One region of the Kitasatospora sp. NPDC056446 genome, then DNA from elsewhere that is predicted to be linked to it. Evidence: riboswitches for the same ligand, from Rfam matches in the RefSeq annotation. Region 1 holds a riboswitch; the other holds the start of a gene.
The links. Region 1 has a riboswitch for S-adenosylmethionine ahead of ACFQ6N_RS30085 (IclR family transcriptional regulator). Riboswitches for the same ligand answer to the same signal wherever they lie in the genome.

Region 1 (5,186 bases):
GCTGTGCCTGATCGCGTTCCCGCTGACGGTGATGGCGGCGACCGGCTCCGCGGCCCGGATGGGAGTCGTCGCCGCCGTCATCGCGGCGGCGCACATGGCGGCCAACGTCCCGGCCGGCGTCCTGGTGGACCGCTACGACCGCAAGCTGGTCATGCTGGTCTGCCAGTGCGTCCGGGCGGTGGCGATGGCGAGCCTGGCGCTCGCCCTGTTCGCGGGGCACTTCTCGCTGGCGCACCTGCTCGTGGTCGCGGTGGCGGAGGGGCTGATGGGCGCGGCCTTCGACCCGGCCGAGCACGCCGCGCTGCCGCAGGTGGTGCCCGAGTCGCAGCTGTCGCAGGCGGTGGCGACCAACACCACCCGCCGGTACATCGCCACGCTGCTGGGCCCGGCGAGCGCCGGCTTCCTGTTCGCCGTCGACCGGATGGCCCCGTTCGCGGTCGCCGTCGTCCTGCTCGTGGCGTCCTGCGTGGTGCTGGGCTTCCTCCGCCTCCCCCGGGCCGAGCCGGGGCGGGCGTCCGCCGTGGAGCCGGGTGCCGTGGAGCCGGGTGCCGTGGAGTCGGGTGCCGGGGAGCCGGGCGCCGGGCCCGAGCGGCCGGGCATGCTCGCCGACGGGTTCCGGTGGGTGCTGGGGCACCCGGTGATCAGGCCGACCCTGGTCTGGCTGATGTGCTGCGAGTTGTTCGTCTCCGCCCTGACCGTCATCGTGCTGGCGCTGTCCGGCGAGGGCGGCCTGGCCCCCGGCGAAGTGGGCGTGATGATGACCGGGTTCGGCGCCGGCGGTCTGCTGGGCGCCGCCGTCGCGGGCCGGCTGCACGCGGCGCTGCCCGCGCCCGTGGTCATCGTCGGGTTCCCCTGGGTCGCGGCGGGGCTGACGCTGGTGCTGGCCCTGGTGCCGACCGGTGTGCTGACCGGCGTGCTGCTCGGCGGGATCGCCTTCCTGATCCCCACCGCGTTCACGACGGTCATGACCTACCAGCTCACCGTCGCGCCCGACGAACTGCGCGGCCGGCTGAGCGGCATCGTCGGACTCTTCGCCGGCGGCGCCGGCGCGGTCGGGCCACTGGCGGGCGGCCTGCTGATGGCCGGTGGGGACAGCCACGGCAGCCTGCTGACCCTGTGCGGCGCACTGGCCGTCGTCGCGGTGGGCACCACCCTCACCCCCGCGCTGCGCCGCTTCCCCACGCTGGCGGCGGGAGCCGGGACCCCGCGCTGACCGAAGGACGACGAGGGCCGCCTCTCCCGCACCGGTGTGCGGGGGAGGCGGCCCTCGTCGTCGGTCCGGGCCCTCGCCCGGGCCCGTGCGGTTCGAGGCCCGTCGCTCAGGTCAGCGAGCAGCCCTTCGTGCTCTTCGCGGTGATCGCCTCGGCCGTGTACGGGCAGGAGAAGCCGATCCAGCTGAGCTTGGGCCACAGCTGCGGCCACGGCTCGCGCGGGTTGCGGCAGACCAGGAACTCGGTGTTCTGGTCGGCGACCGGCAGGTCCGTCTCGAACTTGCCGTTGGGCTCGCAGCTCGCGAAGTGGGCGCCGAACTCCTCCCGGTTCACACCGACCGCGATGACCACGGTGGTGTCGTCGGCGGGCCGGCCGAAGTCGGCGTAGGAGTTGTGCCCGCTGTAGACGGGCGGCAGCCCGTTCTCCGGCCCGTACCGGTCCAGGGCGCCCGCCAGGCCGTAGTGGTTGGCGTAGACGACGGCGTGCGCGCGGTCCTGCGGGGACAGCGACCGGTCGACGGCGGCCACCTCCTGGGCGAGCCGGGGCCAGCCCGCCTGGTCGAGCTGGAAGACGCCCAGCCCCTTCAGCACGGGGTTCGACCCGTACCACGCGATCGGCAGGACCGGCAGCATCAGCACGACCGACAGCAGCGCGTTGCCGACCAGGGCGGTCCCGGCCAGCGAGCGGCGGAAGGTGCTCCGCGCCCACTCCACCGTCGCGACGGAGCCCGCCGCCAGCAGCACCAGCGGGAGGCCGCCGGTGTACTCCGGCTTCCCGCCGATGGCCAGCAGCAGCACCACCAGGAACAGGTAGCCGACGCCGACCGGCCGGAACGCCCGCCAGGCCGGGCGGCGCAGCAGGGCCACCAGCCCGGCGACCCACACCGGCGTGAGGAACAGGCCGACCAGCAGCACCTGGAACGGGACGAAGGCGACCCGGGAGTCGGACCCAAGGGCGACCTGCAGCGCGTCGCTCATCTCCACGGCCGGCCAGCCGTGGGTGATCTGCCACAGCACCGCCGGGGTCGCGAGCACCGTGGCGATCGCGGCGCCCCACCACAGGTGCCGGCTGCGCAGGACGGCGCGCGGACCCACCGCCAGCACGCCCACCAGCAGGGACAGGACCACCAGCACCACGAGGTTCTTGGCGAGCATGCCCACGCCGGTGACCGCGCCGACGGCGAGCCAGAGCCGGGTGTCGCCGGTGCGCAGCAGCCGGACGAACAGCCAGCCCAGCGTCACCCAGACCAGGAGGTCCGGGCCGTTGGTGGTCAGCACGTGGCCGGCGTTGAGGGTGACGACCGTCGCGGCCGACGCGGCGGCGGCGAAGACCTGGCCGCCGCGCTCGCCGCCGAGTTCGCGGGCGGTGAAGCCCGCCACCCACACCACCAGGCCGGTCATCAGGGCCGGCAGGACGCGCAGACCGGTCAGGGTGTCGCCGAACAGCGTGGTCTCCACCCAGGCGATCACCGAGACCAGCGGGGGCTGGTCGACGTACCCCCAGGCGAGGTGTCCGCCGGACACCCGGTTGTACAGCTCGTCGACGTGGTACCCGTTCCGCCCCGACAGGGCGAGCAGCAGCACGACCACCGCGGCGGAGACGGCGAGCAGGGGCCGCCGGTACAGGACGGGGGCCGCCGCTAAGCGGCCCTGGGACGAGGTCGAAGGATTTCTGGTCGTGGTCGCCACGTGTCCACACTCTTTCTGTCCGCGGGTTGGGCCGTGCGGACGGATTGTCTCGGGCACGTCGCGGGCGGGCGACCATGTTGACTTGTAGGAGAAACTCGCCGTCCCGGGCTTGCGCGGGGTGGGGCGCAGTGGGGAGGTTTGGCGGCGGACCCGGGGAATCTTGTATGGTTCTTCGCGAATCATCCAGAGGGGTGGAGGGACCGGCCCTACGAAGCCCCGGCAACTCCCCGTTCGACCCGGCGTCCGAAGCACGCGCCGCGTCGTCCGGTACGAGTGCCAACTCCGGCCTGTCGCCAAACCGGCGCGGGGAAGATGAGGAGACACGGTGCTCTCTGTACTGTCCTTCGTCCGGGCGCTTTCCGTCCCGGCCCTTTCGCGTACCCGTCCCGTGCCCGGCGCAGGCAATCGGCCGACTTCTCAGGCCCGTCCCCGCTGACCACCCCCACGGCTCCCCGCCCGGAGCCCCCGTATGCGGAACCCACGTGCCGCCCACGGGACTTGAGACGGAGTACCCATCCATGGACATCACGAGCGGCGTCGGCGTGCTCGACAAGGTCACCTCGATCCTCGGCACCCTGGAGGCCGGTCCCGCCACCCTGGCCGGACTGGTCGCCGCCACCGGCCTGGCACGCCCCACCGCCCACCGGCTCGCGGTCGCACTCGAACACCACCGCCTGGTCGCCAGGGACCTCCAGGGCCGGTTCATCCTCGGCCCCAGGGTCGGTGAGCTCTCGGCGGCGGCCGGTGAGGACCGGCTGCTGGCCGCCGCCGGCTCGGTCCTGACGCACCTGCGGGACGTCAGCGGCGAGAGCGCCCAGCTCTACCGCCGCCAGGGGGAGATCCGGATCTGCGTGGCCGCCGCCGAGCGCCTCACCGGTCTGCGCGACACCGTCCCGGTGGGGGTGACTCTGCCGATGAAGGTCGGTTCCGCCGCCCAGGTCCTGCTGGCCTGGGAGGAGCCCGAGCGGCTCCACCGAGGCCTCCAGGGCGCCCGGTTCACCGCCACCGCCCTCAGCGGGGTCCGGCGGCGCGGCTGGGCCCAGTCCATCGGCGAGCGCGAACTCGGGGTCGCCTCGGTCTCCGCGCCCGTGCGCGGCCCGTCCAACCGGGTGGTGGCCGCGGTCTCGGTCTCCGGCCCGGTCGAACGGCTCACCCGCCACCCCGGCGCCCACCTGTCCCAGGCGGTGGTCGAGGCGGCGGACCGCCTCACCGAGGCGCTGCGGCACGCCTGACCCGGCATGCCGCCGCCCCGTCCCTCCGTCCGTTCCTCCGTCCGTTCCGGCGGTGCCCGTTCCGCCGGTGCCCGGTGCCCGCCCGGGTCAGGTCCGGGGGCGCAGCACGGGGAGGGAGGGGCGGGGGATCCGGCTGATGACCGAGCCGATCAGGGTGCCGATCGACACCCCGAACACCGCCGACACGGCCGCCAGCACCGACTGCGCCCCGTTCCCGACCTCGATCTGCGCGGTGTTCAGCAGGCCGAAGGAGCCCGGCACCACGATCCAGAACGCCGGGAGGTAGAGCACCTGCCAGAGCGGGCCGCCCGGCAGCCAGTGCACCAGGGTGGCCGCGATCGCGGCGGAGACCGCGCCGGCCAGGCCGCCTATGGCCGCGCCGTGCGCCGAGCCGACCACCACCTGGACGGTGACGCTCACCGCGATCACCGCGACGATCCACGGGACGGCCGGCAGCGGGGTGTTCACGTTGATCACGACACCGGCCACGGCCAGTGCCAGCCCCAGCCCGATGACCCACCAACTCGGCTTGGCCACCTGGACGTTGGCCAGGGCCGTGGCGGGCATGCCGATCGCGGTGGCGGCCGCGGCCACCCCGGCGAGGAACAGTGCCAGCTGCACCGCGCCGGACACCAGCCGGGCCGAACCGGCGCTGGCCGCGCCCGCGGCGATCTCCGACAGCCCGGTGACCAGCAGTCCGCCCGGCAGCAGGATCGCCAGCGTGGCCACGATCGTCCGCAGCGGGCCGTCCAGCAGGGAGGCCCGGGCGAGCGACAGGACCAGCAGCGCCACCAGGAACCCGGCCGTGACGGGCAGCAGCGGCCGCAGGTACGGAAGCCGCCGGGCGAGGACGGTCAGCCCCACCACGACCAGCGAGCCGGCCCCGGCGGCCAGCACGTTCGCCGTCGCGGGCTGGAGGAACAGGCAGACCCCGACCCCGACCGGCAGCGCCCCGAGGTCCGCGACCCAGCCGGGCAGGCGGGGCGGCGTCCGGCGGATCCGGTCCAGTTCGGCGAGGGCCCCCGGCCCGTCGAGGCCGCCCGCGCGGAGCCGG
Region 2 (3,591 bases), on a different contig from region 1:
CGGCGGGTGGCCGAGGTGGCCGAGGAGGTCGGCCTCACCTTCTGCTTCGCGGCGAAGTTCCACCCCTCGATGCGGCACGCCAGCACCGCGCGGCGCGACCTCGGGGTGCCGACCGCCTTCAACATCCTCGGCCCGCTGACCAACCCGGCCAAGGTCACCGCGCACGCCATCGGCTGTTTCGACACCCGGCTGGCCGGGCTGATCGCCGGGGTGCTCGCCCGGCGCGGCTCGACGGCGCTGGTCTTCCGCGGCGACGACGGGCTGGACGAACTGACCATCACCACCACCTCGCAGGTGTGGGTGGTGCAGGACGGGGTGGTCACCGAGACCACCTTCGACCCGCGGGACGTCGGCATCGAGCTGGTCGGCATCGAGGCGCTGCGCGGGGCGGACGCCTCCTACAACGCCGAGGTCGCGCGCCGGCTGCTGGCGGGCGAGCGCGGGCCGGTGCGGGACGCCGTCCTGCTGAACACGGCGGCGGCGCTGGTCGCCCTCGACCTGGGCGACGCGCCGCTGGCCGAGCAGCTCGCGGCGGGCATGGCGCGGGCCGAGGCGGCCATCGACTCCGGCGCGGCGCAGGACCTGCTGCGGCGCTGGTCGGAGGCCACCAGCCGGATCTGAAGCGGTAGTTGGGAGCCCGTGCCGGTCCGCCGGCGCGGGCTCTCGGGCTGTCCGGATGGTGGATGTCCGTTTGACCGCCCGATGGACGGGACCTAGAGTCATCGCCAGGTCATGAGTGACAGCGCGAAGCCCCAGCTTGCTGTCCGGCAACCCTCCGTCCGTGGCGGGGTGCCCTGGGTGAGGACCGGGTCGCCACGGCAAACCGTCCGTGCGACAAGCGCGGACACCCGACGACCAGCACTCTCGGGGTCCCTGTACCCCGAAGGAGTGCACCCCCATGTCTGTCGCCACCGAGATCCGCACCCCCCTCGCCCCGCTCGCCGTCCTCGGCGCCGACGTCCGGGTCCCGCTCGCCAGCGGTGCCAAGGTCGGCTACGCGGCGCTCGACTACGCGGCCAGCGCGCCCGCGCTGCAGCGGGTCTGGGACGACGTCGCCGCCTACGCGCCGTACTACGGCAGCGTGCACCGCGGGGCCGGGTACCTCTCGCAGCTGTCCACCGACCTGTTCGAGCAGAGCCGCCGCACCGTCGCCGAGTTCCTCGACCTGCGCGAGGGCGACCAGGTGGTCTTCACCCGGGCCACCACCGACTCGCTCAACCTGCTGGCCGCCGCCGTCCCGGCCGGCACCCGGGTGTTCGCCTTCGAGACCGAGCACCACGCCTCGTTGCTGCCCTGGGCGCACGCCGGACTGGACGTCACCTACCTGCGGGCACCGCGCTCGCGGGCCGAGGCGGTGGCCGCCCTGGAGGCCGCGCTCGCCGAGGCGCCGGAGGGCCCCAAGCTGCTCTGCGTCACCGGCGCCTCCAACGTGACCGGCGAGCTGTGGCCGATCGCCGAGCTGACCGGGGCCGCGCACCGGCACGGCGCCCGGGTGGTGCTGGACGCCGCCCAGCTGGCCCCGCACCACCGGGTCTCGGTGCGCGAGCTGGACGTCGACTGGATCGCCTTCTCCGGCCACAAGATCTACGCGCCGTTCGGCGCCGGGGTGCTGGCCGGCCGCGCGGACTGGCTGGACGCCGCCGAGCCGTACCTGGCCGGCGGCGGGGCGACCCGGACGGTCGCCCGGGAGACGGACGGCTCGGTGGCCGTGCAGTGGCACACCGGCCCGGCCCGGCACGAGGCCGGCTCGCCGAACGTGATCGGCGCCTACGCGATCGCCTCGGCCTGCCGGGCGCTGAGCGAGGCCGGCTTCGACGCGCTGGAGGCCCGGGAGCGGCAGCTGGTCGACCGGCTGACGGCGGGGCTCGCCGGGATCCCGCAGGTCAAGGTGCTGAACCTGTTCGGCGCCGGTTCCGCGCGGGTGGGCGTGCTGTCCTTCGTCGTCCAGGGCTGGAACAGCTCGCACTTCTCGGCCGCGCTGTCCGCCGAGTACGGCATCGGGGTGCGCGACGGCCTCTTCTGCGCCCACCCGCTGGTGCGCACCCTGCTCGGGGACGAGGATGTCGCACCGTCCGAGTGCGGTGCCCCGGAGCCCTCGCTGCCCGGCGAGCGCAGCCTGAACGCGATCCGGGTGAGCTTCGGCGCCGGCACGCCGGACGAGCACATCGACCGCTTCCTGACCGCCGTCCGCGAGCTGGTCACGGACGGTGCGGCCTGGAACTACCGCAACGAGGGCGGGCGTTGCGTCGCCGACAGCCGTCGGGAGGGCTGACGCCCGGGCGTCGCGCTACTCGTCCAGGCCGAGCGCGAAGGCGGCTTCCAGGTCGTGCTGGGAGTAGGTGCGGAAGGCGATCTGGGTCTCGGTGTGGGCCACGCCCGGGACCTTGTTGAGCCGGCCCGGGATGACGTCGGCCAGGTCGTCGTGACGGCGCACCCGGACCATCGCCACCAGGTCGTAGCCGCCGGTCACCGAGTACACCTCACTGACGCCCTCGATGGCGGCGATGGCCTCGGCGATCTCCGGGATGCGGTCGACACTGGTCTTGATCAGGACGATGGCGGTGATCACTTTTCGGGCTCCTTTGTGGGGTGCCGCCAGCGTATCGGGCGTCAGGCCGGGCGTCGCGAGGGGTGGCGGACGACGGTGCAGCCGAACAGGAAGCCGGCCGAGAAGCCGATCACGTGGACCAGGTAGGCCACCCCCGGGCCCGCCGAGTGCACCGACCACCACTGGAGCGCGAACCAGAGGCCGAGCACCAGCCAGGCCGGGAAGCGCAGCGGCAGGAAGAACAGCAGCGGGACGAGCGTCGTCACCCGCGAGCGCGGGTGGAAGCGCAGGTAGGCGCCCAGGACGGCGGAGATCGCGCCGGAGGCTCCGATGAGCACCCGGGTGGAATCCGGCGAGTGCGCCTCGGCGAGCGCGAAGCCGTACGTGGCCAGGCTGCCGGCGGCCAGGTAGAAGAGGGCGTACCTGGCCCGGCCGAGCCGCCGTTCGACGGTGGGGCCGAAGACGTGGAGGAAGAGCAGGTTGCCCAGCAGGTGCAGCCAGCCGGCGTGCAGGAAGAGGCCGGTGAGGACGGACAGCGCCGGGTGCTTGCCCGGGGTCGGGGCGGCCGGGCAGCCCGGGACGGGGTCGGGGGCCTCGGCCAGCTGTCCGGCGGTCAGCGGCCGTCCGGCCAGCAGCTCGGCCGGGACGGCGCCCCAGCGCTGCTCGTACCGCTGCTCCGCGCAGACCCGGGCCTGCCCGGTGCCGTACAGCGGGTTGAGCCCGGCGGCCGGGCCGAGCAGGAACACCAGGGTGTTGACCGCGATCAGGGCGTAGGTGACCGCCGGGGCGGGCACCTGCGGCCGGCCGCCCCGCGCGGCAGTGTGGTCGGGGGCCGCGAGCGCCATGCGGCCAAGCATCCCTCCGGGCGCCGCAGGTGACACGGCGGTTTACGGCAGGTGGACTAGCCCTGGTATTCCGCTGACCGGTGGTCGCGGCGGTTGCCCCAGGCAATAGGCTTGGGGCGGGCATTCCCGCCTCCCGCCGCCGACGCCGGGGCTCCGGGGGGAGCGCCTGGCCCACACAGGGACCACCCGAGAGGACCC

Region 2: another riboswitch for S-adenosylmethionine. It lies ahead of ACFQ6N_RS24105 (aminotransferase class V-fold PLP-dependent enzyme); the one in region 1 lies ahead of ACFQ6N_RS30085 (IclR family transcriptional regulator).

What each region holds. Positions count from the first base shown of each region.
Region 1 is NZ_JBHTRF010000063.1:22,018-27,203, reverse strand. It holds gene ACFQ6N_RS30095 (MFS transporter) at 1-1,213, shown strand, start outside; gene ACFQ6N_RS30090 (glycosyltransferase family 39 protein) at 1,320-2,900, opposite strand; SAM riboswitch class I at 3,077-3,219, shown strand; gene ACFQ6N_RS30085 (IclR family transcriptional regulator) at 3,419-4,132, shown strand; gene ACFQ6N_RS30080 (threonine/serine exporter family protein) at 4,220-5,186, opposite strand, start outside.
Region 2 is NZ_JBHTRF010000040.1:34,750-38,340, forward strand. It holds gene trpD (anthranilate phosphoribosyltransferase) at 1-621, shown strand, start outside; SAM riboswitch class IV at 729-847, shown strand; gene ACFQ6N_RS24105 (aminotransferase class V-fold PLP-dependent enzyme) at 899-2,272, shown strand; gene ACFQ6N_RS24110 (Lrp/AsnC ligand binding domain-containing protein) at 2,288-2,569, opposite strand; gene ACFQ6N_RS24115 (rhomboid family intramembrane serine protease) at 2,611-3,393, opposite strand.